Regions from separate parts of the Anoxybacillus sp. ST4 genome, predicted to be linked through region 2. Evidence: predicted binding sites of a transcription regulator. Region 2 holds the regulator's gene; the other holds the start of a gene.
What was found. The regulator NrdR, encoded in region 2, represses ribonucleotide reductase genes. The targets are predictions, from matches to a motif close to AACACNATATATNGTGTT.
Positions count from the first base shown of each region.

Region 1: K1I44_RS01230 (vitamin B12-dependent ribonucleotide reductase) is a predicted target of NrdR. The motif match lies at 11,864-11,881, and genes of this name have one in related genera.

Region 1 covers NZ_JAHZOE010000001.1:203,907-220,490, forward strand. Annotated here, with positions in the region: gene spoIIIAC (stage III sporulation protein AC) at 1-14, opposite strand, end outside; gene spoIIIAB (stage III sporulation protein SpoIIIAB) at 30-542, opposite strand; gene spoIIIAA (stage III sporulation protein AA) at 543-1,466, opposite strand; gene K1I44_RS01175 (YqhV family protein) at 1,479-1,751, opposite strand; gene K1I44_RS01180 (GNAT family N-acetyltransferase) at 1,969-2,484, shown strand; gene efp (elongation factor P) at 2,527-3,084, opposite strand; gene K1I44_RS01190 (M24 family metallopeptidase) at 3,104-4,165, opposite strand; gene aroQ (type II 3-dehydroquinate dehydratase) at 4,165-4,614, opposite strand; gene K1I44_RS01200 (YqhR family membrane protein) at 4,652-5,215, opposite strand; gene K1I44_RS01205 (DUF1385 domain-containing protein) at 5,331-6,260, shown strand; gene K1I44_RS01210 (SA1362 family protein) at 6,281-6,622, shown strand; gene K1I44_RS01215 (patatin-like phospholipase family protein) at 6,646-7,524, opposite strand; gene mntR (transcriptional regulator MntR) at 7,599-8,027, opposite strand; gene splB (spore photoproduct lyase) at 8,096-9,121, opposite strand; gene K1I44_RS01230 (vitamin B12-dependent ribonucleotide reductase) at 9,230-11,791, opposite strand; gene K1I44_RS01235 (lipoate--protein ligase family protein) at 11,952-12,788, opposite strand; gene K1I44_RS01240 (rhodanese-like domain-containing protein) at 12,916-13,287, shown strand; gene gcvPB (aminomethyl-transferring glycine dehydrogenase subunit GcvPB) at 13,314-14,768, opposite strand; gene gcvPA (aminomethyl-transferring glycine dehydrogenase subunit GcvPA) at 14,761-16,107, opposite strand; gene gcvT (glycine cleavage system aminomethyltransferase GcvT) at 16,125-16,584, opposite strand, start outside.
Region 2 covers NZ_JAHZOE010000002.1:152,236-168,819, forward strand. Annotated here, with positions in the region: gene pnpS (two-component system histidine kinase PnpS) at 1-1,026, shown strand, start outside; gene polA (DNA polymerase I) at 1,221-3,848, shown strand; gene mutM (DNA-formamidopyrimidine glycosylase) at 3,866-4,687, shown strand; gene ytaF (sporulation membrane protein YtaF) at 4,755-5,378, shown strand; gene coaE (dephospho-CoA kinase) at 5,391-5,993, shown strand; gene K1I44_RS02970 (glyceraldehyde-3-phosphate dehydrogenase) at 6,101-7,129, shown strand; gene speD (adenosylmethionine decarboxylase) at 7,372-7,746, shown strand; gene K1I44_RS02980 (cytosolic protein) at 7,821-8,213, shown strand; gene nrdR (transcriptional regulator NrdR) at 8,275-8,745, shown strand; gene K1I44_RS02990 (replication initiation and membrane attachment family protein) at 8,779-10,176, shown strand; gene dnaI (primosomal protein DnaI) at 10,187-11,119, shown strand; gene ytxC (putative sporulation protein YtxC) at 11,181-12,035, shown strand; gene thrS (threonine--tRNA ligase) at 12,330-14,261, shown strand; ribosomal protein L20 leader region at 14,380-14,503, shown strand; gene infC (translation initiation factor IF-3) at 14,530-15,072, shown strand; gene rpmI (50S ribosomal protein L35) at 15,092-15,292, shown strand; gene rplT (50S ribosomal protein L20) at 15,311-15,670, shown strand; gene K1I44_RS03025 (dUTP diphosphatase) at 15,732-16,220, shown strand; gene K1I44_RS03030 (M42 family metallopeptidase) at 16,276-16,584, shown strand, end outside.

The DNA.
Region 1 (16,584 bases), on a different contig from region 2:
ACGTCAACACCCATTTTGAATGTCCTCCTCTATATGAGTAAAAGCACGATGAGAATGCCCGTTAATACACCTAAACTTTTCATCATTTTTTCGTAGCGTTGTTGTTTTTCAATCGCATCCCCTTCTTCTCTCTCTAAATGAACCATCGTTAAACGAATATAATTTTGTTGAATTTCATGATCGTATTGTCCGAGCGTCTCGCCAAACTGTCTCATAATTTCGAGCTCGCCTTCTTTCAATGCAGTCATTTTCCATACTTCCTGTAAACTTTCTTCCCATGCTTGACGGGCGCTCATCGTTCCTTCTTGTAACTTTTGTGCAAATGTTTCAAATAACCATGACAGCGGTCGTGATAGTTGTTGTGAAAGTCGTATAGCCGCTTCCGTTAACGGCGTATGTCCGTACATAATTTCCGCCTCAAGCGATTGCAACGCCATTTTTAATTGGCGTAATTGCCTTGTACGCTCACGCAAAAGGCGGGACGCTTCAAACCCTGACCATGTTGTCGCTAATATAATGCACACAGCTCCGATCCATTTCATTTACATCACGCTCATCTCTCGGTATATGTCGCACCCGCTACGATCGCGAATCGCTTGAATTGTTCCGGGGAGACCGACATTTGTTAATTCCACAAAGCGCTCAAACACAGCTTGTTCCATAATCGGGCGCAATGACGGGCGCTTCATTATATCGTCTATATGTCGACCGTGCGCTGTCATAAATAAGCCCACTCCTGCATGAACCGCTTCTAAAATCGCGATACAATCTGCTTCGCTCCCAATTTCATCAACAACAAGAACGTCCGGGCTCATGGAACGAATCATCATCATCATCCCTTCTGCCTTTGGACACGCATCGAGCACATCGACACGGCATCCGAATGTAAATTGCGGAATGCCTTTGACACACCCAGCAATTTCTGATCGTTCATCGACAATGCCAACTTTTCGAGGAGCAATATGCTGCTCTGTCACTCCGCTACTGACGATGCGTGCAATATCGCGAAGGAGTGTTGTTTTTCCTGTTTGCGGTGCGCCAATGATGATCGTATTCATCCATCGTCCGTCGTATAAGTAAGGAAGAAGTGGCTCAGCTATGCCGATTTGTTGACGGGCCATTCGGATGTTAAATGACGTAATATGTCGAATCGCTTTTACTTTTCCGTCTTCTACAATCACTTTTCCGGCTAAACCAACGCGATGCCCACCTTGAATCGTGATGTAGCCTTTTTTTAACTCTTCCCCGATTGTGTAAAGAGAATATTGACTTAGTTTATTTAATAGTTCGACACCTTCTTCCGTTTGTACAACATGCGGACATATGTACGACCTCCCACCAGCAATGACTTCCAGCGGCCGATGAATACGAATGCGAATTTCTTCAATCGTAGACTGGGGAAAAATGGAAAACGATTGAATGGCATCAACAAGCGTTTTAGGCAATATATTCAACACTGCTTGCATTCTCTTCCCCCCTCATTTCACGACATAAATACCGATCAATATACATACAACTCCAGCGCCGATCCATGCGAGTTTAAATAATGATAGCTCATTCGCTACTGCCACAAGCCCAATCATCATGACAACGAAAAAAATCGTCGGACCGACAACCGCAAGCAATGTGTTGACCGCAAGCGCCTTTTTTACGTCGTTGAACGACAACATAACGATCGCTGCGCTTAACTCAATCGCTGCAGATAAAAAACGTAACCCTGCCATCGTCCAAACCGTTGCATCAGTTTTCATCGCATCCTCCTTGTACAACAGTGCTAGTACAACGTATGCAGAAATGAGACAATTCAGAAGTATAGAGAGGAAAATTTATAGAGAAAGATGTTTACAGATGAGAAGGATATGTATACAATTTTTATACAAAAAGAAGGGATTGCTCATAACCATTTGGAAAGATTCATGGTGAAGCATCAAGCGATATGCTAAATAACAAATGAAAGGAATAATCAAGATGGCATACGTCATTCGCAAAATGAAACGAGAAGATATAAAACAAGTTCAATATATAGCGAAAATAACTTGGAATGCTACATATGAGGGTGTTATCCCTTCGGATGTGCAAGAAAATTTTTTAAAATCAGCTTACAGTGACGAGCGCATGAAACAACGATTACAATACTCTACTCTTTTTGTAGCTGAAGTAGAAAATAACATTGTGGGGTTTGCTAACTTTTCTTCAGTAAGAGAAGATGGAAATGTGGAGTTATGGGCTATTTATGTTCATCCAGAACACCAAGGCAAAGGAATCGGTTCAGCTTTGTTGCAAAAAGGAATACAAGACATAGACGGTATAAATAAAATTTATGTAAATGTAGAAAAAGATAATCAAATCGGAAAGACCTTTTATGAAGCTAAAGGTTTTGAAGTTGTGAAAGAGTTTGTTGAGGAATTTAATGGTCATACGTTAAAAACAATTCAAATGGTGCTAAAACTTAAAAAATCCCATATACAAAATTCAGCTTGTTGACAAAGCCAACAAGCTGAATTTCTCAATTTTTACAATTTTCCATTACGCACGTGATACGTATGTGCCGTCTGTTGTGTTAATAATTAATACATCGCCTTCGTTGACGAAGAACGGTACTTGAACGACAAGACCTGTCTCTAACGTTGCTGGTTTAGAACCACCTGATGCTGTATCACCTTTAATACCTGGCTCTGTTTCAACAACTTTTAACTCAACTGTGTTTGGCAATTCGACACCAATCGTTTCGCCTTGGTACATCATAATGAACACTTCCATGTTTTCTTTTAAAAACTTCAATTCATGCTCAATTTGTTTAGCCGGAAGCTCAATTTGCTCATATGATTCCATATCCATGAACACGTGCTGATCGCCGTTTGCATATAAATATTGCATTTTGCGATTGTCAATTTGTGCTTTGCTTACTTTCTCACCTGCGCGGAATGTTTTCTCTTGGATCGTTCCTGTACGCAAGTTACGAAGTTTGGAACGAACGAACGCCGCCCCTTTTCCTGGTTTCACATGTTGGAACTCGATGACACGCCAAATGTCACCATCTACTTCAATCGTTAAACCTGTGCGAAAATCGTTTACTGAAATCATGTTCATTTCCTCCTACCGTCTATAAAATGATCAGTTCTTTTGGCGAAAGAGTGAGCCGTTCATTGCCGTTTTCTGTAATGACGATGTCATCTTCAATGCGAACACCGCCTAATCCTGCTATGTAAATACCCGGTTCAACCGTCACAACCATCCCCGGCTCTAGCACAGTATCCGAACGCATCGACAGCGCCGGCATTTCATGTACTTCCATACCGAGCCCATGGCCTGTTGAATGACCAAAATATTCACCGAATCCGCAAGCAGAAATGTAATCGCGCGTAAGCGCATCTGCCTCTCGGCCTGTCATTCCTGGACGAATATGTTCAACACCGCGAAGCTGCGCTTGCAACACGACGTCATATATACGCTTTAGCTCGTCGCTTACATCCCCAACTGCGATCGTTCTCGTAATGTCCGAGCAATACCCATTGTAATATGCGCCAAAATCGAGCGTGACGAGCTCGCCTTTTTCAATGACTTTATTTGTTGCCACCCCATGAGGCAACGCTGAACGCACACCAGATGCAACGATAATATCGAACGATGAACTCGTTGCCCCTTGTTTGCGCATAAAAAACTCTAGCTCATTCGCCACGTCCATTTCGCGCACACCCGGGCGAATAAAATCAAGAATATGACGAAAGGCGGCATCGGCAATCTCGGCTGCTTCCTTTAATATCTTAATCTCTGCTTCCGACTTAATCAAGCGTAACTTTTCAACCGCACCGGAAACCGGAACGAGCGTTGCTTTTACTGTTTTTGCATATGATGAAAACGTCGCATACGACATGTCATCTTGTTCAAAACCGAGCTTTTTAATACCTAATCGCTCCACTTGTTTTGCTACTTCTTCAATAAGCGTTTGCGTATGTTGGACAATTTCATATCCTTCAATTTGGCGCATCGCCTGTTCGACATAGCGAAAGTCCGTAATAAATACCGCATCTGTTTCGCTAATTAAAGCAACGCCTGCTGTACCTGTAAAATTTGTCATATAGCGACGGTTATATTCGTTTGTAATAAGAAAACCGTCAATCCCATACGCTGAAAATTGTTCACGAAGTTTTTTCAATTGTTCCACTATGATTTCCCCTTCCCTTCAACCATATCGAGCAACGCTAAAATCGCCAATCGGTATCCGCTCACACCAAGTCCGACAATTTGTCCCACCGTCACAGGAGCGATGACAGAGTGGTGACGAAACGGTTCCCGCGCATGAATGTTTGAAATATGTACTTCAATAACGGGCGTTCTCACGCTCGCAATGGCGTCGCGCAACGCGTAGCTATAATGCGTAAACGCTCCTGGATTAAAAATAATGCCGTCATATAACGATTCCGCCCGATGAATTTGGTCAATTAACGCCCCTTCATAATTGCTTTGGTAACACGTTAATTCCGCCCCGTATTCACCTGCAAATTCCGTTAACTGTTTTTCTAGTTGCGCAAGTGTCGTATGTCCGTAAATGTGCGGCTCTCTCATGCCGAGACGGTTTAAGTTTGGACCGTTTAAAAGGAGGAATCGAATCATTCCCCCTCTCCCCCCTTTGCTTGTAACATATATGAGGTTATTTTACCACATGAGCCTGTTTTTGTCGCCTCATCTCCGCCACTTCAAAAGAAATGGAATATCCGATGAATACACCATATAAAATGTAAAAGCATACCATTGTTACAACGGTGTTTCGTTCAAGTTGCGGCACAGCTTTTAATTGTGGGAATATAGGATTCAGTACGTAAAATACGAGAACCCATAGTGCGAGACCGAAAGCGACGCCTGGCCAAATGCCTTGCTTATTTTTTAAAAAGGCGTAATATGCAAATGCAGCGATGACGGAAGCGAGTCCGATACACAATATGGCAATCGTCTGACCGAGCGCCCCGTTTTTCCAATCACCGACTGCCCATGGCTGCAAAATGAAATTTGGCGCCACTTCTGTAAAATGAAAAAAATAAGCACAATATGCGAGAAAGCCCCAAAACACACCTCCAATGAAGCCGATCAACGCGACTTTTGCTAGCACAGGCATTGGCTTTTCCCTTTTATTTTGTTCGAGTTGTGCGTCTCGTTTCGTTTTTGTTTGCACATCAATCACCTCCGTTTTTATCTTGTCCAAAATGTTGGATCTCATGTGTATTGTTTCTCATTTTTGGCAACAATACAAATACAAACGATACATCGACCTAGAGGTTTTTATCGTTTTCTTGTAGAATATAAGAAAAAAGAAAATAGGTTGGTGTCTTCTCATGAACAAAAACGTATACGGCGGGCAAGCAGTCATTGAAGGTGTGATGTTTGCAGGGCGCAATCATTCCGTCACAGCTATTCGTCGAAAAGACGGGTCGATAGAATATTTTCACGTTCCGCGCCAAACAAACAAGACGCTTGCTTCATTGAAAAAAATTCCGTTTCTTCGCGGCATTTTTGCGATTATTCAAGCAAGCGCAAACGGGTCAAAACATTTGCAGTTTTCAAGTGAACGATATGATCTTGATCCACATGAAGATGAAACTTTGCAAGCGGAATCGCCATCGAAATGGACGATGATTTTAGGCGTGGCGCTAATCGGTGTTTTATCGTTCCTATTTGGGAAATTTATTTTCACACTTATTCCTGTATTTTTAGCTGAGTTAACGAGACCGATTTTTTCATCGAATATGGCTCAAATTCTTGTTGAAGGGTTTTTTAAACTTCTTTTACTTCTAGGTTATATTTACTTTATTTCGCTCACGCCACTTGTAAAACGACTGTTTCAATATCACGGAGCAGAACATAAAGTAATTAATGCCTACGAGCATGGTTTGCCGCTGACCGTTGAACATGTACAACAACAATCGCGCCTTCATTATCGTTGCGGCAGTAGCTTCATTTTATTCACCGTTTTCATCGGCGTATTCGTTTACATGTTCGTGCCAACAGAGCCGCTTTGGGTGCGAGTATTGAACCGATTAGCACTCATTCCTGTCGTGCTAGGGCTATCCTTTGAAGTGCTACAAGCAACAAATGCATTGCGGCATATTCCTGTATTACGTTGGCTCGGTTATCCGGGTTTATGGTTGCAACTACTCACCACGAAAGAACCGACTGATGATCAAGTAGAAGTGGCGATCGCATCATTTCAACGGTTGCTTGAATTAGAGGGAGAAGCGACGAAACAGCAAGAAGAAGTGGTGTAACGATAAAGGAGGTGGATCGATTGCGTCGGCGCCCATTCCCACTTATTACTTTGCTTATTGTATTAGCTATATTTGGCTTGACTTATCGTTTATGGAACGATCCGATTCGATTGTTGAAACAAGCGATGATCATCGTGCTCATCGTAGCTGTTTTTTACGCCATATACAAATGGATACAAAGACAGCGTTTCGATCATTCATATCAAAAAGCGGTTAAACAATCGAAAAAACTCCACCATCAAAAAACGAAGCCGACGTCGAAAAAACAACCGCGCCCAACCGCTTTAAAGAAAAAGCACGCCACCCATTTAACAGTAATTGAAGGCAAAAAGGGAAAGAAAAAAAATCGGGCCTCTTTTTAACCCGATTTTTTTCTTTCATACGTTTAATACGTCCATGTTTTTAAAAATTGTTCCGTCCGCTCTTTTCCAAACGAAATGAGCTTCTTTTTTTCTTCATCTGTCATCGAAAAATCTGTTGCGACAACATGTTTTACAGGAAGAAAAATAATGTTTTTTTCATGACGGCGTGAAATATATCGTTCATCGTGTGCCTCGCGCATCGTTTGAAACAACGCTTCATACAATTCAATCGCATTATCAATTTTCTTCTTTGCTTTTTGTCCTTGCCTTGCGCTCAATTTTATGCCGAGAACGGGTCTTTTTTTTCGCTCTTCGTCAAATAAGAAAATCGGAAAATTGCTTAACAATCCACCATCTACGACAATATGCTTTCCTTCTTCTGTCTTTAGTCGCACAGGTTCAAAAAAGTAAGGAATGCCAACGCTCATTCTTACTGCCTTTGCGACTGGGAAACGAAGAGGATCAATGCCGTACTTCGGTAAATCATCCGGCAAAATAAGTATCGTTCCGTTCGTTAAATCCGAAGCGACAACACGCAATCGTTCATGGGGCAAATCAGCAAACGTGTACACCCCTTTTTTACTAAGCTGTTCGGCTACCCACTGCTCAAGTTTTTCCCCTTTATAAAGCCCCATTTTCCAATAAAGAAGAAGCCATTTTAACCAGGCATAAGGAATGATCGTCTGTCGCTCATCAAGAAAATCTGTTAAATTCATCTCTTCCATCATCTTTAATATTTCTTTACTTGTAAATCCAGCCGCAATAAACGAAGCAATGAGTGCCCCAGCGCTCGTACCGGCGAGCCGCTTAAAACGAAATCCTTTTTCTTCAATGGCTTCATATGCTCCAATTAAAGCAAATCCTTTTACTCCGCCACCAGAAAATACGCCATCAATTTCCACGCTCCTCCCCCCCTCGCCATATATGTATGAGAAAAGGAGCACATTGAGCATAAAAAAACAAAAAAGAACAAGCGTCATGCCTGTTCTTGCTCGTTTTGTTTTTGAATGTTGCGAAGCGCTTCAAGACGTGATTCGTCTTCCTCAAAATATTGTACTAAATCGCCAATGCGATCGATCGCATTCCAACTTAAATGATGTTCAATTCCCTCGACATCGCGGTAAATATTTTCTTCAGCTACACCGATAAGACGCATAAATTGCTCGAGCAATTCGTGACGATACACGAGCCGCTTGCCAATTTTTTTACCTTTTGGCGTTAATACAAGCCCTCTGTATTTTTCATATACTAAATATTCATCTTTATCAAGTTTTTGAACCATTTTTGTCACAGAGGAGGGATGAACAGATAACGCTTCGGCAATATCTGATACACGGGCGTACCCTTTTTCTTCAATTAATATATAAATTTGTTCAATATAATCTTCCATGCTTGGTGTTGGCATACGTTCCCCTCCTAAACAAACATCGCAATCATTATGATTATAACATGTTTACCAAGCATGACAACTATTTACGTAAAATATTCAATTGTTGCTTCAGGAAAAAATTGTTCAATACAAGATTGGATCGTGTCATGCAATCTTGTTGCGTCTTCATCTATATATACATACTTTCCGATGCCATATCGCCCCCATTTATATTTTCGTTTCGTCTCATCAAGATCTAGCTTCGTTTTCGGGTACCTTTTTTGAATGACTGCTTTCGCAGGCTTGGTGAAGCGATGTTGAATTAATTCAAACGTTAAATTCGTTCGGTCAATGCCTTGTAAATGCGTATGCAACCGCTCAAATAGCTCAAAATACCCTTCTTCCCACCCGTCATGCATATAAATGGGAGCAACGATAAAACCGAGCGGATAACCGGCATGGGCGACTTTTCGCGCTGCCTCTAGCCGCGCATCAAATGAAGACGTTCCTGGTTCAAAGTTTTGGATGACATAACGGGAATTGACGCTAAAGCGAAAGCGCGTTTTTCCGTTATGCTTCGCATCAAGCAAATGGTCGACGTGTTCATATTTTGTGACAAAACGAAGCCGACCGTATTCCGTCTCTCCAATGAATTCGATCGCTTGTTTTAACGCATGCGTCAAATGGTCGATGCCGACAATATCTGATGTACATGCTGCTTCAAAGCGCGTAATTTCTGGAGCACGCTCGTCAATATATTTTTTCGCTTGGGCAAAAATATCATCAAGATTTACGTATACGCGAATGTATGGTTTACTTCCAAGCGTCGTTTGTAAATAACAGTAATGGCAATGACCCATACAGCCTGTCGCGAGGGGAATGGCGTATTCTGCTGATGGCTTGGACGTATCAAACTTCAGGGTACGCCTGACGCCGACAACGAGTGTTGATTTGGCATTGCGATATTGTTGAAGCTCTGTATCCCCTGGGATGCCGCGCACTTGATTGTGGGATGTTGTTTCGCGAATGTCAATATTCATCCTTTGAAATTTTTCCTTTAGTTCTCGCCCAAGAGGGTAGTCAAGCGCCTCACGTTCAAAATAAACAAGCTGTGGAATAAATGGCTTCATCCAATCACCTCAATGTTAGTATGGTTGATTGTTATGAGGTGATGAAATGCAATTTTTGTTATCCGGCATAAGAGAAAAAGGAACGGATTTTTCCGTCCCTTTTTTACATTACAAGCCGCATTTTAATTGAGCGCCGCAACTTGTGCATGTGTTGCAACCACCAATTTCTTCAACTGTTCCTTCGCGGCACACCGGACAAATGTTGCCAACTTCCGATCCAATCGTCACGTCCGTTGCGCGCAAATCTGGAATCGTTTCAACAAGCGCCACCGCTCGTTTTTTCGGCTCTTCTGGAATTAATTCAAGCTGCTCCTCGACCACATTTTCTTCTGCTTTTAATGTCAATACTTGCGCGTCACGGCTACCATCGACATAAACTGTGCCGCCCTTTGCACCGCCTCGCCATAACCGCTCATACACCTTTTGTACTTGCTCAACCGTATAGCCTCGCGGGGCATTCACTGTTTTCGAGAGGCTAGAATCAACCCAGCGTTGGATGATGCATTGCACGTCTGCATGAGCTTCTGGCGATAAATCCATCGCTGTCACAAACCAATGCGGCAAGTTATTTGGATCTGCTTCTGGATGTTTGTCCAAATATTCTTGGACGATATCCGCTTTTACCTCAATAAACTTACCAAGACGACCACTTCGATAATAAGAAAACGAAAAATATGGTTCTAGCCCTGTGGACACGCCAACCATCGTCCCTGTGGACCCGGTCGGAGCGACCGTTAATAAATGCGAGTTACGAATACCGTATTTTAAAATATCTTGGCGAATATCTTCCGGCATGTTTTTCATATAACCGGTGTGAATAAACGCTTCGCGCAACTTCATCGTTTCTTCTTCTGTTTCGCCAACTAAAAACGGAAAACTTCCTTTCTCTTTGGCAAGTTCAATCGACGCCCGATATGCCGTTGTTGCAATCGTTTTAAACAGCTCATCAACTAACTGATTACCTTCTTTGGAGCCATACTCTTTTTCACAATAAATAAGTAAGTCAGCTAGTCCCATGACGCCAAGACCGATGCGACGCTCCCCAAGCGCTTGCTTTTTATTTTCTTCAAGGAAATACGGGGTTGCGTCAATAACGTTATCTTGCATACGGACGCCAACTTCAACCGTACGCTTTAATTTTTCATAATCAACGACCTTCTTTTCTTTATCGACCATATTTGCCAAATTAATCGCGGCTAAATTGCACACAGAATAAGGTGCGAGGGGCTGCTCACCACACGGATTTGTTGCGACTACTTTTTGCCCGTACGCTCTTGCATTCGTCATGTCGTTGGCGTTGTCGATAAAGAAAATACCTGGTTCGGCAGAATACGTTGCGCAAATGTTAATGAGTTTCCATAGCTCGCGCGCACGAATTTTCCGGTAAACACGAACGCGATAGCCCATTTTCTCCCATTCGCGCACATCGCCGACTTCATGCCATTTTTCGTTGTAGATGCGCATTTCTTCTTCCGAATACGTCTCAACATCTGGAAAGCGCAATTCATACTCTTCATCTTTCTCTACCGCTTCCATAAACTCTTTCGTTAAACAAACAGAAATGTTCGCTCCTGTTAAAAAGTCTGGATTGTGGACGCTATACGTGCCACCTGTGCGCAACTTTTCTTCCGCATCTTTAATGATTTTTTCCGTGAAACCGCCGTAACCCGGGATGTTTTTATAATTAACAATCCCTTGATACATTGCGCGTTCTTGTTCAGTAAGTGGCGTAAATTTTAATTTTTCTTTCGCTGCTTTTTGAATGCCTTCGTCTTCCGTATTTTCAAGTAAATAGCGTAAAATGCGCGGATTTTGCATTTTGGAAATGATGAATTCAATAATGTCCGGATGCCAATCGGCTAACATAATCATTTGTGCGCCCCTGCGACTACCACCTTGTTCGACAAGATGGGTTAATTTTGCGATGTCGTCAAGCCATGATACGGACCCGGACGATTTTCCGTTCACTCCGCGCGCGAGTGTGTTACGTGGACGAAGGGTAGAACCGTTCGTTCCTACACCACCGCCCCGGCTCATGATTTCCATCACCTGTTTGCGATGCTCAGAAATGCCTTCGCGCGAATCTTTCACAAATGGCATAACATAACAGTTAAAGTACGTCACTTCTGTTCCAGAACCTGCACCGTACAATACGCGACCAGCTGGAACAAAATGAAGGTTGACGAGCTGTTCATAAAATTTTTCAAACCACTCTTGCCGCTTTTCTTCTGTTTGTTCCACCGCAGCGAGCCCGGTTGCGTTCCGCTTCGCAATTTGTTCATAATAAATTTCTAACGGCTTTTCAATGACATCGAGGGAGCGAACAACGATCCCTGTTTTCGCCTCTTCTCCTTCCAACACATGGCGATACTCTTCCTCAACAAGTACATGCGCCTTTTTCTTTTCCCAGTCAAGCTCGACAATAAATCCAAGACCACGCGCCGGAAACTTCGGATCTTCCTTTACCGTCAAAACGACAAAATCACCGACGCTTAACGTCAACTTTTCCGTATCCTTGAACGAATAACGATCGAGCATAACTAAACGTGACACACCTTTATATGTAATGTGCATCTCAGGAGTAATCGGGTGCACTTGCGGAAACAGGCGAATGTCTTCGTTCAACTTGTCCACATTCACCATCATTTTTTCAGAAAACGCAACCGTCATGTTTACCTCTCCTCTACCAACATAATCTTACTACATTAAACTACCATATATCGACAACAAGAATCAATAAAAAAATCAATATGTAGTATGATTTTTTACAAAACACATACTACATATTGATAATTAAGTCAAGTGTTTTTTTGTTTGTCAAGAGGAAAATTTACCGTTTAAAATTCCATTCATCCGTTTCATATTTATTCCTTGCCAATTGCTGAACGTAAGAAAGCTCATCATCGGTTAATTCGTACCGCTCAAGCTGAATGTTCAAACCTTTTTCAAAACCTTTAAAAAATGCTTCTTTCGCCTCATCGATTGTCACGTTGCGCCCCGTTAACTCGTTGATGGCGACCGCCTTATGTTTAAAATTTTGTCGCACTCTCTCTTTAACCCGCTCATTCGGATATTTAAACAAACGAAACAGCATCTCCTCGTCTAAATCCAATAAAATGGAGCCATGCTGTAAAATGACGCCTTTTTGTCGCGTTTGTGCGCTCCCTGCCACTTTTCTTCCTTCGACGACGAGCTCATACCAAGAAGGCGCATCGAAGCAAACGGCCGAACGTGGGTTTTTCAAATCCGCTTTTTCTTCTTCTGTCTTCGGTACAGCAAAATACGCATCAAGGCCCAAAAAGCGAAAACCTTCTAAAATGCCTTGCGAAATGACGCGATACGCCTCCGTCACCGTTTGCGGCATGGCTGGATGCGCCTCTGACACAATCACACTATACGTCAACTCTCGATCGTGAAGCACGCCCCGTCCACCTGTTGGCCGTCTGACAAAGCCAAGTCCATACGTCTTTACTGCTTCCATATCGATTTCTTTTTCAACTTTTTGAAAATATCCAATTGAAAGCGTCGGTGGATTCCAACCGTAAAAACGGATCGTCGGTGGAATTTTCCCTTCACTATGCCATTCCAATAGCGCCTCATCAAGCGCCATGTTAAACGCCGGGGAACAATTGCCTGAGTCAATGAATCGCCATACTTCTTTTTCCATCTACCCCACCCTTTCCTCTATCATTTTATAGTGTACCAAACGTCATAAGTCAATGGAAAATGCTTTGCTTCTTGTCCAAAACATTTATATAATAGACGTGGCAACGATGAAAAAAAGGAGGGGCATCATGACAACGGTTCTTATTATTCTCGGAGCAATTATTGTGTACGCGGTCATTACATACTTTTACCAAAAGAAAATTGTTACGACGCTTACGGAAGAAGAATTTCGGGCCGGCTACCGAAAAGCACAACTCATCGACGTGCGTGAACCAGATGAATATGCTGCTGGTCATATTTTAGGGGCGCGCAATATTCCGTTTTCACAGCTTCGTTTCCGCATGAAGGAATTGCGTAAAGATCAACCGATTTATTTATATTGCCAAAGCGGACTCCGCAGTGGCCGCGCTGCCCAAATGCTATACCGAAAAGGATATCGTGACTTATACCACTTAAAAGGTGGCTTCAAAATGTGGACAGGAAAAGTGAAGAAAAAATAAGGTGCCAAGCAAAAATGCTTGGCACCTCATTTTTGATAGCGTAAAATGGGCTTGCGAGCAGCAGTTGTTTCATCTAGACGTTTCACAACCGTTGTATGAGGCGCTTCTTGAACGATTTCCGGCGTTTCCTCCGCTTCTTTTGCGATTTGAATCATCGCATCAATGAAGGCATCGAGCGTTTCTTTAGACTCGGTTTCTGTCGGCTCGATCATCATGCACTCTTCGACGATCAACGGGAAGTAAATCGTCGGCGGATGATATCCGAAATCAAGCAAACGCTTGGCGATATCAAGCGTGCGCACTCCTAATTTCTTTTGTCGCTTGCCTGACAAGACAAATTCATGTTTGCAATGACGGTTGTATGGCAAATCGTAATATTCCGCTAAGCGGCGCATCATGTAGTTTGCGTTTAATACCGCATATTCTGTTACAGCCTTTAAGCCGTCTGGGCCCATCGAGCGAATGTACGTATAGGCGCGAACGTTAATGCCAAAGTTTCCATAAAACGGCTTCACACGTCCGATCGCTTGCGGTCTGTCATAGTCGAAATAGTAGCCGTTTTCTCCTTTTTCGACTGTTGGCTTTGGTAAAAATGGAATGAGCTCAGCCTTCACACCAACTGGACCTGAACCGGGACCGCCACCACCATGCGGACCGGTAAATGTTTTATGAAGGTTTAAATGCACGACATCAAAACCCATGTCCCCCGGTCTTGCTTTACTTAACACGGCGTTTAAATTCGCACCGTCATAGTACAACTTTCCACCTGCAGCATGCACGATTTCTGCCATTTCTAAAATGTTTTCTTCAAATAATCCGAGCGTGTTTGGGTTTGTAAGCATGAGTGCTGCTGTATCCGGGCCGACAACGCGACGTAAATCGTCTAAATCAACGAGCCCTTCTTCTGTCGATTTGACCGTGACCGTTTCAAATCCCGCCACCGTTGCTGAAGCAGGGTTTGTTCCATGGGCTGTATCAGGGACGATGACTTTCGTTCGGTTGTAATCACCGTTTGCTTCATGATAAGCACGAATCATCATAAGCCCTGTCCATTCGCCGTGCGCGCCAGCTGCTGGTTGCAACGTCACCGCATCCATACCGGTAATTTCTTTCAAATGTTCCTGTAAGTCGTACATTAATTCAAGTGCCCCTTGTACCGTTTCTTCCGGCTGAAGCGGATGAATGTGGGCAAATCCAGCAAAACGGGCAACATTTTCGTTTATTTTCGGGTTATATTTCATCGTACAAGACCCAAGCGGATAGAAGCCAGAATCGACTCCATGATTGCGTTTGGATAACGCTGTATAATGGCGCATAATGTCAAGCTCTGATACTTCTGGGAGGTCTGCTGCTTCTTGGCGAATGTAATCGTTTGGAATCACTTGTGCGACGTCGATCGCCGGTACATCTAGCTCGGGCAAGCTGTACCCTATGCGTCCCGGCTTGCTTAACTCAAAAATAAGCGGTTGGTCTTTATGCATGATAATCCCCCAATTCTTTTACAAGCGTGTCAATTTCTTCTTTCGTCCGCAATTCCGTTACCGCAATTAACATACAATGTTGCAGTTCCGCATAATCACGACCAAGGTCATAGCCTCCGATGATTCCTTTCTCCAATAGCTTTTTATTTACTTCTGCTACCGGTTTGTTTAGACGGACGACAAACTCATTGAAAAACGGCCCTGAAAACACGACATGAAAACCAGCGTTTACGAATGCTTCTTTCGCATAGTGCGCTTTTTGAATGTTCATCGTCGCCATTTCTTTGACGCCACGTTTGCCGAGGGCGGTCATGGCTACCGATGCAGCAAGCGCATTTAACGCTTGGTTAGAGCAAATATTTGATGTTGCTTTATCGCGGCGAATGTGTTGTTCGCGCGCTTGTAACGTCAACACAAAACCACGGCGGCCTTCTTCATCTGTCGTTTGTCCGACGAGACGTCCTGGAATTTTGCGCATGAGCGCCGATTTTACTGCAAAATAACCGCAATGCGGACCGCCAAATTGCGTTGGAATGCCAAAGACTTGTGCATCGCCAACAACGATGTCTGCCCCGAACTGACCAGGTGGTGTCAATATTCCTAGAGCAAGCGGATTGCTTGCGACAACAAACATTCCTTTATGTGCATGAGCGATTGGCTCAATATCCTTTAACGGTTCAATTTGTCCAAAAAAGTTCGGATATTGTACGATGACACATGCCACATCTTCATCCATCGCTTCTTGTAGCACTCTAATATTTGTCACACCGTTTTCATACGGAATTTCTACCACTTCTAGCCCCGGACCTTTGGCGTATGTTTTCACAACCTCGCGATATTCTGGATGCACTGCGCTAGATAACAACACTTTTTTCTTTTTCGTATGCGCGGCGCTTAATAGCGCAGCTTCAGCTAGCGCCGTTCCGCCATCATACATCGATGAATTCGCGACATCCATACCCGTCAGCTCACAAATCATCGTTTGAAATTCAAAAATAGCTTGTAGCTCACCTTGCGAAATTTCCGGTTGATACGGTGTATACGCAGTATAAAATTCTGAACGTGAAATAACGTGATCAACGATCGTTGGAATATAGTGATCGTACACCCCTGCACCTAAAAATGAAGGATGCGTCTTAATATCGACGTTTTTCGCAGCAAGCGCCATGAGTTCTTTCATTAACTCCGGCTCTGATTTGGCTCGCTTAATGTTATACTCCCCTTGAAAACGGACGCTTTCAGGGATATCTGCAAACAGTTCATCAATGGACTGTACCCCGATCGTTTGTAGCATTTGTTGTTTATCTTCTTCCGTCATTGGCAAATAACGATGAAGCATGACTCTCTCTCCTCACATTATTTTGTGCGCTTATAAAACGGTGTCGCCACCACTTTCGCTTTTAATCGTTTTCCGCGAATATCGACTTCCACTTCTGTATGAAGCGCGGTATATGTTGTTGAAAGCAGTGCTAAACCGATATTTTTTTTCAACGTTGGCGATTGCGTTCCTGTCGTCACGACCCCAACTTGTTCTCCGTTTACATATACCGCATATCCGTGACGCGGAATGCCTTTGTCAATCATTTCAATACCGACGAGCTTGCGTGCCGTTCCTTCTTCCTTTTGTTTCTTCAATACTTCTTTTCCGAAAAAGTCGACGTCTTTATTCGTTTTGACCGCAAATCCAAGCCCAGCTTCAATCGGCGTAATGTCACTTGCCAACTCTTGTCCATAAAGCGGTAAGCATGCTTCAAAGCGAAGCGTATCACGCGCACCAAGTCCGCACGGAATTACACCTTCTTCTCTTCCTGCCTCT
Region 2 (16,584 bases):
CTCATCGAAAATATGGGGAGCGGCTTAATTTTAATCGATCAGCGAGGCTACATTTCTCTCATGAATCGCGCGTATAAAGAAATGTTTCATGTTGATCCGTCTGACTACGTCCATCGCTTATATTATGAGGCGTTTCCGCATAAAGAAATCATTGAGCTTGTAGAAGAAATATTTATGATGGAAATCAATGTCCGCAAACAATTGCTTCTTCCTGTTGATATTGAGCGAAAACATTTTGAAGTATACGGAACGCCCATTATTGGAACGAATGATGAATGGAAAGGAATTATTGTTGTATTCCATGATATTACTGAGTTGAAAAAGCTTGAACAAATGAGGAAAGATTTCGTAGCAAACGTTTCGCACGAGTTAAAAACTCCAATTACGTCTATCAAAGGTTTTGCTGAAACGTTGTTAGATGGAGCGATGCATGATGCTCAAACGCTCGAATATTTTTTAACAATTATTTTGAAAGAAAGCGAGCGGTTGCAACATTTAATTCAAGACTTGCTAGATTTGTCGAAAATCGAACAACAAGGGTTCACGTTAAATGTATCTGTCGTTGATTTACATGAAGTATTAAAAGAAGTTATTGTTATGCTAGAGGGGAAAGCGACCGATAAACAAATCGCGTTGGAATGGTCCTCGAATGCTCAACATTGTTACATGTACGGCGATTTGGACCGATTAAAACAAATTTTTATTAATTTAATTAACAACGCGATTGCTTATACCCCAACTGGTGGACGTGTTACAGTTCGTGTTGAGAAAGAGGACAAGCAGCTACATGTTCATGTGAGCGATACAGGGATAGGCATTGAACAAAAGGAAATTCCGCGCATTTTTGAGCGATTTTATCGTGTAGATAAAGCAAGAAGTCGCAATTCAGGGGGAACAGGTCTTGGTTTAGCTATCGTTAAACATTTAGTAGAAGCGCATCATGGAACAATTTCTGTAAAAAGTGAAGTTGGGGTAGGGACGACGTTTACCGTTCATTTTCGCGTCGATGCGTGTGTAGATGAATGATTTTTAACGATATATTTACAAACGGTTTACTATATATTAAAAAAATGTTGATAACATAAGATGTGAAAACCCCTTCATCCAAGAAGCCGATTGTCTTGGAATAGGCGAGGACAACGAATGTTCTCGTCTTTTTTCTTTTTTGGCAATGATCGTGGTAAAATAAGCATAAGTGAATAAAGAGGGGGGTTTTCGGTTTGGCAAACAAACTAGTGCTTATTGACGGCAACAGCATCGCTTATCGTGCTTTTTTTGCGTTGCCGCTCTTACATAACGACAAAGGCATTCATACAAATGCGATTTACGGTTTTACAATGATGTTAATGAAACTCATTGAAGAAGAAAAGCCAACGCATATGCTCGTTGCGTTTGACGCAGGGAAAACGACATTTCGTCATGAAGTATATACGGAATATAAAGGCGGGAGACAAAAAACGCCTCCGGAACTATCGGAACAGTTTCCGTTTTTGCGTGAACTGCTCGCTGCATATAACATTCGCACGTATGAGCTTGAAAATTACGAAGCGGACGATATTATCGGAACGTTAGCTACGCGAGCGGAAAAAGAAGGTTTTGACGTCATCATTATTTCAGGGGATCGCGATTTAACGCAATTAGTATCTGAGCGTATTCATGTGCACGTGACGAAAAAAGGAATGACGGATTTAGAGCGATATACGCCACAATACGTGTTCGAGAAATACGGATTAAAGCCAGCGCAAATTGTTGATTTAAAAGGACTAATGGGAGATGCGTCGGATAATATTCCGGGAGTCCCTGGGGTTGGGGAAAAGACGGCGTTAAAATTATTAAAGGAGTACGGAACAGTTGAACATGTACTTGCATCGCTTGAACATATTTCAGGAAAAAAGCTAAAGGAGAATTTGCAAACATATCGTGAACAGGCGTTGTTAAGCAAACAGTTAGCAACGATTCATCGCGACGTTCCGTTAACGTTGTCGCTCGATGAACTAGCATGGCAATCATATGATGTGGAGCGCGTTGCTTCGTTATTTCAGGAGCTCGGCTTTACATCGCTTATGGATAAAATTGGTCAACGTGCGCATGAAAAAACGAACTTATCGGACGTCTCTTTTGTGACAGTTCAAGCGATTGAGGAGCATATGTTGACGAAGGAAAGCGCCCTTGTCGTCGAGGTGATGGATGCGAATTATCATCGTGCCCCTATTCTCGGTTTTGCGCTTGCCAATGAGCGCGGATACTTTTTTATTCCGACAGATGTGGCGTTCGCTTCAACTGCATTTCGAACATGGCTTGAAGATGAGCAATGTAAAAAAAGTGTATTCGATGCGAAACGTGCCATTGTAGCGTTGAAATGGCACGGTATTGAGCTAAAAGGCGTTGATTTCGATTTATTGTTAGCCGCCTATTTGCTTAATCCGACGGATGCGAATGGGGATGTGGCGGCCATTGCAAAAACAAAGCAATATACAGATGTACAAAGCGACGAAGAAGTATATGGGAAAGGGGCGAAACAAGCTGTTCCATCGGTAAATGTATTAGCTGAACATCTTGTAAGAAAGGCAAAAGCGATCCTTTCTTTAAAGGAAACGTATATTCATGAATTAAAGCAAAATGAACAATTTGAGCTACTTACTAACTTAGAATTGCCACTTACATTCATTTTAGGTGAAATGGAATTTCGTGGGGTGAAAGTGGACGTTGAACGTTTACAGCATATGGGGAAAGAGTTCGCCGCTCAACTTCACCAAATTGAGCAACGCATTTATGAACTAGCAGGGACAACATTTAACATCAATTCTCCGAAACAGCTCGGAACAATTTTATTTGAAAAATTGCAGTTACCAGTCGTGAAAAAAACAAAAACAGGGTATTCGACATCTGCTGATGTGTTAGAAAAGTTAGCACCACACCATGAAATTATTGAACAAATTTTACATTATCGCCAGCTCGGAAAATTACAATCGACGTACGTAGAAGGGTTAATGAAAGTGGTACGTCAAGATACAGGAAAAGTGCATACTATTTTTCAACAAGCGTTAACTCAAACAGGGCGTTTAAGTTCAACGGAACCGAATTTACAAAACATTCCGATTCGCATTGAAGAAGGGAGAAAAATTCGCCAAGCGTTCGTTCCATCTTTTGATGATTGGGTCATTTTTGCTGCTGATTACTCACAAATTGAGTTGCGTGTTCTAGCCCACATAGCTAATGATGACAATTTAATTGCAGCGTTTCATCAAGATTTGGACATTCATACGAAAACGGCGATGGACATTTTTCATGTGGCAGAAGATGAAGTGACTGCCCATATGCGCCGTCAAGCGAAAGCGGTTAATTTCGGTATCGTTTATGGAATTAGCGACTATGGATTGTCACAAAATTTAGGTATTACACGTAAAGAAGCGGCTGAATTTATCGAACGCTATTTCCACAGTTATCCGGGTGTGAAAAAGTATATGGAAGAAATCGTGCAAGATGCGAAGCAAAAAGGGTATGTGACGACGTTGCTTCACCGACGTCGTTATTTGCCGGATATTACTAGCAGCAATTTCAACGTCCGCAGTTTTGCCGAGCGGACAGCTATGAACACGCCAATTCAAGGTAGCGCTGCAGATATTATAAAGAAAGCAATGATTGATTTAGCCGAGCGGTTGCGGGAAGAACGAATGCAAGCGCGCTTACTGTTGCAAGTGCATGACGAACTCATTTTGGAAGCGCCAAAAGAAGAAATTGAACGGTTGAAAAACATTGTTCCGGATGTGATGGAACATGCCGTATCATTACGTGTTCCGTTAAAAGTCGATTATCATTTTGGACCGACATGGTATGATGCGAAGTAACGAAAGGGTGGGCGAGCATGCCAGAATTACCTGAAGTGGAAACAGTACGACGTACGCTTTTGCCGCTCGTTGTAGGCAAGACGATTGAACAGGTGAAAGTGCATTGGAAAAAGATCGTTCAATATCCCGATGTAGAGACGTTTTGTGAGCGTCTGCAAGGACAGACGATTCACGACATTCACCGCCGCGGCAAATTCCTAATATTTCAGCTGGATGACGTCGTGCTCGTTTCGCATTTGCGTATGGAAGGACGTTACATATATGAAGATGAACATGCGCCATTTGATCGACATACGCACATTTTTTTCACGTTTACTGATCGAACGGAACTTCGTTATCGCGATGTGCGCAAATTTGGCACGATGCATTTATTCGATAAAGGGGACGAATGTCATGTCCCCCCTTTGTCCAACATCGGTCGTGAGCCGTTAGACGAACAATTTACAGCATCGTGGCTTACTGATCAGCTAAAGCGGACAAAACGAACGGTGAAGGCGACATTGCTTGATCAAACGGTGGTCGCAGGATTAGGAAACATTTACGTGGACGAGGTGTTATTTCGTTCATCTATTCACCCTGAACGTGTAGCTGCGACGTTAACTGTACAAGAAATTGAAGCATTGCATAAAGCGATGATTGAGACGATGCGGGAAGCGATTGAAAAGGGGGGAAGTACAGTTCGGACGTATGTGAATACACAAGGAAAGTCGGGAACATTTCAAAATGAATTATATGTTTACGGTCGCGCCAATATGCCGTGCCGCCGATGTGGCAACTTAATTATAAAAACGGTCGTCGCCAATCGCGGTACACATTATTGTGAAACGTGTCAAAAATAGAAGAAGAACATTGCATAGGCTCCTTCCATATACTATGGTAGCTGTTTAAAGGAAGGGGCGAGCGCATATGGTTACATGGTCGTTATTTTTGCTTGCTTTAGCTGTGAGCATCGACGGTTTGACTGTCGGCATTACGTATGGCATGCGGGGTGTACATATTCCGCTTCGTTCATTGCTCATTATTTCGCTTTGTTCATGTATGACTTTTTTAGTTGCGATGGGCATTGGGCGCATCATGTATGTGTTCTTTTCACCAACTGCTGCAAACGCCATTGGTGGAAGTATATTAATTTTATTAGGACTATGGATGATTATTCAATTTATGCTCAAACGAGATGAGAACGAAGAAAAGTTTATTATGAATGTAGAAATTCGTTCGCTCGGTATCGTCATTCAAATTTTACGAAAACCGACGATGGCCGATTTTGACCGATCAGGTACGATTACAGGGATGGAAGCGGTATTTTTAGGTGTAGCGTTATCACTTGATGCGTTTGGCGCAGGGGTGAGCGCGGCGCTTTTAAACTATTCATTGACGTTTACTACGTTTCTCGTTTGTTTGCTTAGCTTCTGCTTTTTATTTAGTGGTTTGAAAATTGGAAAGTCGTTTGGAACATCTGGCTGGATGCAAAAATATTCGTTTTTACCTGGGATTATGCTCATTGTGCTCGGTATTTTTAAAATGAGATAAGAGGTGACAGTCGTGTTAACGATTGGATTAACTGGGGGCATCGCGAGCGGAAAAAGTACAGTCGCAGCGATGTTCCGCGACTTACATATTCCTGTCATCGATGCAGATGAAATCGCCCACCGTGTTACAGCGGTTGACGGTGAGGCATATGGGCCGATTGTCGAAACGTTTGGGCGCGACATTTTAGATGCAAACGGGGCGATTGATCGGCGTAAGCTTGGGGCGATCGTATTTTCTGATGAACAAAAACGGAATGAGTTGAATGCGATCGTTCATCCGCTCGTTCGGAAACATATGCTACAACAAAAAGAGCAATATGCAAAACAAGCGAAAAAAGCGGTCGTTCTTGATATCCCGCTTTTATTCGAAAGTAAATTAGAGCATCTCGTTGATCGCATTCTTGTCGTATATGTAGACGAACAAACGCAGCTGCGGCGTCTTTGTGGGCGTAACGGTTTTTCCGTTGAAGAAGCATGGGTGCGCATGAAAGCACAAATGCCACTTGAAGAAAAAAGAAAGAAAGCCGATGCAGTTATTGATAATAACGGAACGATTGAAGAAACGAAACGACAATTGCATGCATGTTTAATGCGTTGGGGTGTCCTAAAAAAATAGGATGCCCTTTTTTTATTTTTTTATAGCATAAACACCTTAAAAATGTTATACTATTTTTGTGAATAACGGATAAATAGTATAACACATATATTGAAAGGGGCTATATAATGAAAGCGAGAGTAGCGATTAACGGATTCGGACGCATTGGGCGCATGGTATTCCGAAAAGCTATAATGGAACATGACATTGAGATTGTAGCGATTAATGCGAGCTATCCGCCTGAAACGTTAGCTCATTTAATAAAATATGATTCGAATCATGGCAAATTTGACGGAGAAGTCGTTCCGGTTGAAGATGGTCTCATTGTAAAGGGGAAAAAAGTAAAGTTACTCAATTCACGTGATCCGCGGTTATTGCCGTGGGGAGAGCTTCAAATCGATATCGTCATTGAAGCGACAGGAAAATTTAATGCGAAAGAAAAAGCGATGATGCATGTGGAAGCAGGAGCGAAGCGTGTGATTTTAACAGCACCAGGTAAAGATGAAGATGTGACAATTGTGATGGGAGTAAACGAACATATGCTTTCTAAAGAGCACATCATCATTTCCAACGCTTCGTGTACGACGAATTGCTTAGCACCTGTTGTGAAAGTGCTTGATGAAGCTTTTGGCATTGAAAACGGATTGATGACAACGGTTCATGCATATACAAATGACCAAAAAAATATTGACAATCCGCATAAAGATTTACGTCGTGCTCGCTCATGCGCTCAATCGATCATTCCGACAACGACAGGGGCTGCGAAAGCATTAGCCCTCGTCTTGCCTCACTTGAAAGGGAAAATGCATGGTATGGCGTTGCGCGTTCCAACACCAAATGTGTCGCTCGTTGATGTCGTTGTCGACGTGAAAAAAGATGTGACCTTCGATGAAGTAAACGAAGCGTTTATGGAAGCAGCGCGCGGGTCGCTAACAGGCATTTTAGACGTGACGATGGAACCGCTTGTGTCTATTGATTTTAATACAAATCCACACTCTGCGATTGTCGACGGATTATCAACAATGGTGATCGAAAATCGGAAAGTGAAAGTACTCGCATGGTACGATAACGAATGGGGCTATTCTTGTCGCGTTGTTGATTTAACAAAACTTGTCGCCAAACACTTGCTGAAAAATGAAGCGGTCGCGAATGTATAACGCTGGGTATTCCAGCGTTATTTTTTATGCCCATTTTACAAAAAAATAAAAAACAATATTGAAAAAAAGATATAAACAAAGTATACTATTTTTCGTGAACTTCTTGAACGCGTGGTAATGTGACTACTTAAAGGGTTAGGACCTCTTTGGACTAACTTTCCCCCGTGGTAGTTATACATTCCAGAAAGCAAAAGAAATTCATCGTTTATTTTTTTCAAAATTTATTAAAGGGGGATACGATCATGGATACAATGGGTCGTCACGTTATCTCAGAACTTTGGGGATGCGATTTTGATAAGTTGAATGACATCGAATTTATTGAAAAAACATTTGTTGATGCAGCGTTAAAATCTGGCGCTGAAATTCGTGAAGTTGCGTTTCATAAGTTTGCACCACAAGGCGTTAGCGGTGTTGTAATCATTTCTGAATCACATTTAACTATCCATAGTTTTCCTGAACATGGCTATGCTAGCATTGATGTGTACACATGTGGTCATTTAGATCCAACAATTGCGGCGGATTACATCGCTGAAGCGTTAGGTGCGCAAACACGCGAAACAATCGAATTGCCGCGCGGTATGGGTCCGATTGAAATTAAACAAGCAAAAGCTTTATAATAAAGAGGAAGAGAAAAGAGGTGTAGATGATGCACCTCTTTTTTTATCATTTGCGAAAAGTGAGGGGACGAAAGGTGAAAATAAAATATATATTTACAAATCATAATGAAACATCTGAACGTCATCCTGATGAACAGTTAAAAAGTCGCTACTATAAAACGACGCAAACGGCTGCGTTAAAAGCCGTCAAAGAAATGTTTGAACAGATGGAAGGGTGTCGCGTTGTAGCGATATCAGAAGAACGAGGAGAAATGAGCGTATCGCTAACGAAAGGAAAAAAAGCGTTTATCGTCGTGACGGTTATTTCTGTTCGACCGTTTGAAACAGCAATTGACTTTTCAGTGACAACGGAAACAACATGGCTTCCTGTTGATTTCGGATTTAGTCGCCAGCTCATCATCCGCTTGTATGACGAATTAGCGAAACGATTAACATACATCGGGTCGGGAATATATAGTGAGAAGTAGTTGTGTATGCGCCTTTTTTTGTCTACTATAAGGGTAAGATCACTGTCAGGAGTTGATACATATGAAATGCCCATCGTGTCACCATCACGGGACGCGTGTACTTGATTCGCGTCCAGTTGATGAAGGGCGTTCCATTCGACGTCGGCGCGAATGTGAACGTTGCCATTTTCGTTTTACAACGTTTGAGAAAGTCGAAGAAACACCGTTAATTGTCGTGAAAAAAGAAGGAACGAGAGAAGAATTTAGTCGTGAAAAAATATTGCGTGGGTTGATTAAAGCATGTGAGAAGCGGCCGGTTGCCCTTGAACAATTAGAGCAAGTGACGCAGCAAATTGAGCGAGAATTGCGCAATAGCGGCATAAATGAAGTAAAAAGTGAAACGATCGGCGAAATGGTGATGGAAAGATTGTCAAAAATTGATGAAGTCGCTTACGTTCGTTTTGCTTCTGTATATCGACAGTTTAAAGATTTAAACGTCTTTATTGAAGAATTAAAAGAGCTCATTAAAAAAGAACAAGGAGAAAGGGCATAATGTGCTCTTTTTCATATGAAGAAGGTCGATAAGATGGAATATAGTTGGAAAGAGTTAATTGCGGTCGACCGATATATTGTACATGCGAACGGAGTTTTAAGCGAATTAGACCGAAAAGTATTGACGCTTTTATATCAACCTTTAATTGGTGCTCAAGCGTATAGCTTATATATGACGTTATGGAGCGAACTTGAGCAGGTGCGTTTATGGAGCGAGGAGACGACGCATCATAGTTTAATGGCAATTATGCAATGTAGTTTGCCAACGATATATGCCGAGCGTTTAAAACTGGAAGGAATCGGGTTGTTAAATACGTACATGAAACGAACGAATGAAGACGATGAACGGGTATTTATTTATGAGCTGCTTCTTCCGCTTACACCAGAACAATTTTTCAACGATGGAGTTTTAAATGTATTTTTGTATGATCGTGTCGGAAAAACAAAATTTCAAAAGCTGAAAAAGTTTTTTTCCGATCGTGCCATTGATCGTACGTCATTTACACCGATCACCCGCTCATTTCACGATGTCTTTTCATCCATCCAACCCGAAAAAATGATTCATAAATTAAGTGATGAAGCGAAACAAGAAGTGATGCTTCAAGATGGACAGCAGTATATGAGAAAAGAACGGGCAGCGTATACGATGCAAGACGATATATTTGATTTTGATGCCTTTTACGCTGGACTGTCTCATCACCTTGTGCCGCGGCGCGCCATTACTGAAAAAGTGAAAGAGGCGATTAAAAAGCTCGCCTTTTTATATGGTATTGGTCCGCTTGATATGCAAAAAATTGTGATGGGTGTCATTGATCCGGCTGAACAAATTGACATCGAAGCGTTAAGAAAGGCGGCTCAAGAATGGTATCAATTTGAACGAGGGGAAGCGCTCCCGCGTTTATATGATCGGGTGCAGCCGTTAGCAGAACGAACGATGGCGCATGCCGAGCCGAAAAACGAAGAAGAATATTTAATGAAACAACTTGAAACCGTCTCGCCACGACAACTGCTTATGGACTTTTCTGGTGGTGTTGAACCTGCATTAGCAGATTTGCAGCTCATTGAAGAGATTATGTTTAAACAAAAATTACCCCCAGGCGTCATGAACGTTTTAATTTATTACGTTATGCTGCGCACGGATATGAAGTTGCCGAAAAAATACGTTGAAAAAATTGCGAGTTCATGGGCGCGAAAAAAGGTACGTACGGTGAAACAAGCGATGGAATTGGCGAAAAAAGAGGCGCGGGAATATGAGACATTTATGAAAGAAAAAGAGCAAAAAGGCTCTAAAAAACCGATTCGTACCGAACTGTTGCCAGATTGGCTGCAGACGGACTATTCACAATTTGAACGAAAACAAGTGAAATCAGAAGAAGAGTTAGAACAAAAACGGCGCGAGTTGGAAGAACGGTTGAAAAAACCGAAAAGTTAGGGGATAAACGATGAAACCAATTCGGGAAACAATTCACCATTTGATGAATCGTCACGATTTTAAAGAACGATATGAGGCGATGAAGCGCGACATTTTACGTGATCCTCATGTTCAAGCCTTTTTGCGCGATCATCATGTGACGGATGCGACGCTCAATCGCCATCTTGGCAAGTTGTATGAATTTGTACAACAAAGTAAGCATTGTGAACGTTGTCAAAGCTTAGAACAATGCCCGAACTTGCTGAAAGGGTATACTCCTCACTTAATTTGGCAAGGGAAAAACATTGACGTACAGTATGAGCGGTGTGCTCGTAAAGTGCAAGATGATGAACGAAAAAAACAACAGTCACTCATTCGGAGTTTATTTATCTCACGCGATATGTTGCAAGCATCGTTTGACAAGCTAGAAACGGACGATCTTGGGAGAATTGAAGCGATCGAGCTTGCGAACACGTTTGCATCGACATACGAAATAGGCAAACGAATGAAAGGACTATATTTATACGGATCGTTTGGCGTCGGAAAAACGTATTTGTTAGCAGCGATGGCAAATGAGTTAGCACAAAGACACATCGCTTCATTTCTCGTGTACGTACCAGAATTTGTTCGCTCGTTGAAATCATCGCTTCAAACCGATGCATTTCAAGATACGATTGAATATGCAAAACAAGTACCTGTCCTTATGCTCGATGATTTAGGAGCAGAATTAATGTCAAGTTGGTGGCGCGATGAAGTGCTCGGTCCGATTTTACAATATCGTATGCTTGAGCATTTACCAACATGTTTTACATCCAATTTTGACTTAAAACGTCTGACGCATCACCTTGCTCACTCACAGCGAGGCGAGGAAGAACAAGTAAAAGCGGCACGAATTATCGAACGAATTGTTTATTTAGCTACTCCGATCGAAATGACAGGAAAAAATCGCCGAATCGACAAGTGATAAACAAACGGTGTTCCCCATATATATAAAACAAGCATGTTTCGGAAAAGGGGGGGCACCGTTGATTTATATCGTATTTCAAAATGGACAAGATGCACAACGACTATTTTATGAATTAAGTAAAGAGCCACAGCCGTATGGAAAATTGCTTTACGATGACAAGACGATTACTGTTTTCTTTCATGAACAGAATGTTGCGCATATGCGCGCACTGTTTATTCCGATTTTTACTTCATGTATCATTCGAGCTTTTGAAGCACGCTGGATTTTATCGATCATTTCACGCACATTTTTTTACGAAAACGAAGAAGAACAACAACAAATTTTACAGCTCGCCTATTCGTTTATTGAAGGGGAAAGGTACGATTATCGTCTCGGGAAAAAAATAAATGTACCGCGTGAGCAACTGATTGCTCAATCGTTGCATGAATGTTTGCAGGAAGGGGTGTTTTCATTCGAGTCGCTTATCACTTTTCGCTTAAAGCCGTATTATGATCGGTTGATGCATTATGTGGAATTAGCGATTGACGAATATAAATTAGAACAAGAATACCAAACTTTTGTTCAACTGTTGCGCGAAATTGTGGCGTCGCGTCAGCCGAAAATGAGCACCCTTCATTTAGTGTACGAAAACGAAACGTTTCAATTTTTCGATGACCATTTTTTTTACTTGTCACCTCATCAACTAAAGCAGTTTATCGACCGTCGATTGATGGTGAGTCAGCCGATCTATATTGATACATCTGTATTAGCGCCGCTCGTTTCTATTGCGCCAGAAAAAATATGGATATATACCGATGCGACAGATGTTGGGATGATTCAAACGATTCAAAACGTATTTCAAGAGCGAATTGAGCTACGAACACCTCTTGATTTTCCAAAAAAATATGCTTATAATGACATACATAGTGAATAAAGCCAAAAGTGATGATGAGGACACGGGTGTATTTTTACGGTTCACAGAGAGGGAAGGCATTGGCTGAAACCTTCCTAACACGAAAAATGCACTTACCACCTCTAAACTTCAGCAGTGAACAATGGGACGATTGCCCGTTCAGTAATTGCTGACGGTTTGCGCCGTTATCGAAATGAAGCCGTTTATACGCTCGTTTTGTATTTGTATAGACGGAAAGAAGGGTGGAACCACGAAGCCAACTCGTCCCTCGTTTTTGGGACGAGTTTTTTATTTTTAAAAAAGGAGTGAGTTATTTTGGCAGATGTAGTAAAAATTACATTTCCAGATGGAGCAGTAAAGGAGTTTCCGAAAGGAGTAACAACGGAGGATATTGCAGCATCTATTAGCCCAGGCTTGAAGAAAAAGGCGATTGCCGGCAAGTTAAACGACCGTTTCGTCGACTTACGTACACCAATTGAGGAAGACGGTACGATTTCGATCATCACACAAGATATGCCAGAAGCGCTTGATATTTTGCGTCATAGTACAGCTCACTTAATGGCACAAGCGATTAAACGATTGTACAAAGATGTGAAGCTTGGCGTTGGCCCTGTTATTGAAAATGGCTTTTACTACGACATCGATGTTGATGTGCCAATTACAGCGGAAGATTTACCGAAAATCGAGCAAGAAATGAAAAAAATTGTAAAAGAAAACATTGACATCATTCGAAAAGAAGTGAGCCGTGAAGAAGCGATTCGCCGTTATGAAGAGATTGGCGATCATTTAAAAATTGAACTTATTCACGACATTCCAGAAGGAGAAATCGTCTCTATTTACGAACAAGGCGAATTTTTTGATCTTTGCCGCGGAGTGCACGTCCCATCAACAGGAAAAATTAAAGAGTTTAAACTGTTAAGCGTGGCAGGTGCATACTGGCGTGGCGACAGCAAAAATAAAATGTTACAACGCATTTACGGGACAGCGTTTTTCAAAAAAGAAGATTTAGATGAATATTTACGCCTTTTACAAGAGGCGAAAGAACGCGATCATCGCAAGCTTGGAAAAGAGCTTGACTTATTTATGACATCACAAAAAGTCGGGCAAGGTTTGCCGCTTTGGCTACCAAAAGGGGCGACGATTCGCCGAACAATTGAACGTTATATCGTCGATAAAGAGCTATCCCTCGGTTATCAGCACGTATATACACCGGTGCTAGGTAGCGTAGAGTTATATAAAACGTCTGGACATTGGGATCATTATAAAGATGGCATGTTTCCACCAATGGAAATGGATAATGAACAGCTCGTCTTACGGCCGATGAACTGCCCGCATCATATGATGGTGTATAAACATAAAATTCATAGTTATCGCGAGTTGCCAATTCGTATTGCCGAGCTCGGCACGATGCATCGTTACGAAATGTCTGGTGCGCTTACAGGATTGCAACGCGTGCGTGGTATGACGCTAAACGATGCGCATATTTTCGTTCGCCCGGATCAAATTAAAGACGAGTTTAAGCGAGTCGTTAATTTAATTTTAGATGTATATAAAGATTTCGGTTTAACAGATTATTCGTTCCGCCTGTCGTATCGCGATCCACAAGATAAAGAAAAATATTATGATGACGATGCGATGTGGGAAAAAGCACAAAGCATGTTAAAAGAAGCGATGGACGAGCTCGGACTTGACTATTACGAGGCAGAAGGAGAAGCTGCGTTTTACGGACCAAAACTAGATGTCCAAGTACGAACAGCGCTTGGAAAAGATGAAACGTTATCTACTGTTCAACTTGACTTCTTGTTACCAGAACGTTTTGACTTAACATATATCGGTGAAGACGGAAAACCGCATCGTCCGGTTGTCATACATCGCGGTGTCGTATCGACGATGGAGCGTTTCGTTGCCTTTTTAATCGAGGAGTATAAAGGAGCGTTCCCGACTTGGTTAGCGCCAGTGCAAGTACAAGTCATTCCGGTCGCTCCATCTGTTCATAGCGATTACGCATATGAAGTGAAGCATGCACTACAAGCAGCTGGCATCCGTGTTGAAGTCGATGAGCGTGAAGAAAAAATCGGCTATAAAATTCGTGAAGCACAAATGCAAAAAATTCCGTACATGCTCGTTGTTGGGGATAACGAAGTAAACGAACGGGCAGTAAACGTGCGAAAATATGGGGAACAAAAGAGCGAAACGATGCCGCTTGATGCGTTTGTTGATTCCATCGTAAAAGAAGTGCGTAAATAAATAGTTGCATTTTCGCTCCATGTTTGTTATAGTTTTATTTGTTGTGATCAATTGACATCGGTTGACAATGTGTTTTGGTATATGGTATATATGTTAAAGTAAAAGTAAATACTTGTTTGAACATAAGCAGAAGCACCCGCTTCTCACCTGATCGACGCTATATGGCTGTTAGCAGGTTTCATGACAAAGAAATGTTGTGAGCGAGACGTGTGGGTGTATTATGCCCACACGTTTTTTTGTCGTGTGCGTTCTGCTTTAACAAACAAGCTTGAAAAAACCGTGGAGGTGGCTAGTTATTAGCAAAGATTTTATTATTAATGAAAACATTCGGGCACGTGAAGTTCGTTTAGTCGATCCAAATGGAGAACAGCTTGGGATTAAGACGAAGCAAGAAGCGTTAGAAATTGCAGCGCGTTTAAATTTAGATTTAGTGATGGTTGCACCAAATGCGAAACCGCCAGTGTGCCGCATTATGGACTATGGTAAGTTCCGCTTCGAGCAACAAAAGAAAGAAAAGGAAGCGCGCAAAAAGCAAAAAGTGATTAACGTAAAAGAAGTTCGTTTAAGCCCAACGATCGAAGAACATGACTTCAACACGAAATTGCGCAACGCGCGGAAGTTCCTTGAAAAAGGAGATAAAGTGAAAGCGACGATTCGCTTTAAAGGACGTGCGATTACGCATAAGGAAATTGGTCAGCGCGTGCTTGATCGATTTGCTGAGGCGTGCGCGGATATTGGTACGGTTGAGACGGCTCCGAAAATGGACGGCCGTAGCATGTTTTTAGTGCTAGCACCGAAAAACGACAAATAACAAAAGGGAGGAACACCTTATGCCAAAAATGAAAACTCACAAAGGCTCAGCGAAGCGTTTCAAAAAGACAGGAACAGGTCAATTAAAACGTTCACACGCATTCACTAGCCACTTATTTGCAAACAAAACACAAAAACAAAAGCGTAAACTTCGCAAAGCAACGCTTGTATCAAAAGGCGATTTCAAACGCATTCGTCAATTGTTAGATAACGTAAAATAATTTTAGGAGGGAAATGTTATGCCACGTGTAAAAGGCGGTACAGTCACACGCAGACGTCGTAAAAAAATTCTTAAACTAGCAAAAGGATACTTCGGTTCGAAACATCGTTTATATAAAGTTGCAAACCAACAAGTGATGAAATCATTAATGTACGCGTATCGCGATCGTCGCCAACGTAAACGCGACTTCCGCAAACTTTGGATTACGCGCATTAACGCTGCGGCGCGCATGAACGGTCTTTCTTACAGCCGTTTAATGCACGGACTAAAGCTTGCAGGTATCGAAGTAAACCGCAAAATGCTTGCTGACTTAGCAGTAAACGATGTAGCAGCATTCACACAACTTGCAAACATCGCAAAAGAAAACTTAAACAAGTAATAAAGGAAATGACCATTCTCCCTTGAGGGGATGGTCATTTTTTATAAGAGGGGGAGAAAAAATGGATATAAGAAAATTATTTGCTATGCAGCGGCAATTGGACGAACGAATTGAGACGGAGCGCGGATTGCGCGGTGAACGTTTAGTTGAACGGAAATTGTTAGCTCTTCTTGTTGAAATTGGGGAACTTGCGAATGAAACGCGTTGCTTCAAGTTTTGGAGCTCGAAGCCGAAAGCGGCAGAAGAAACGATTTTAGAAGAATATGTTGACGGTCTTCACTTTATTTTATCGCTCGGGCTTGATCTTTCGCTTCATGAGCATGTGAAATGGCCGCATGTGCAAGAAAGTCATCCTCTCGTTGAACAGTTTTTACGCGTATTCGAAGCAGTTCAGACGTTTCGCGAAAAGATGGACGAACAAGCATACGATCAATTATTGTATGCGTATGCACAGCTTGGTCATGCGCTTGAATTCAATGCTGAACAAATTGAGCGAGCGTATGTCGCAAAAAACGAAGTGAACCATGAGCGACAAAGTCACAATTATTAACAACTGTCGAAATGTTTAGTATAATGAATGTTGTACATAGAGAGGAGTGACAGATGTGAAAAAGCTAGATGAAACGTTAACGATGTTGAGAGCGTTAACGGATGCAAAAGGCGTTCCAGGGAATGAACGGGAAGTACGTGAAGTGATGAGATCGTATATTGCTCCGTATGCGGATGAAGTGACGACGGACCGCCTCGGTAGCTTAATTGCGAAGAAAGTAGGAAAAGAGAACGGGCCAAAAGTGATGATTGCAGGTCACTTGGATGAAGTTGGCTTTATGGTGACGCAAATTGATGAAAAAGGCTTTATTCGTTTCCAACCGCTTGGCGGCTGGTGGGGCCAAGTCATGCTCGCTCAACGCGTG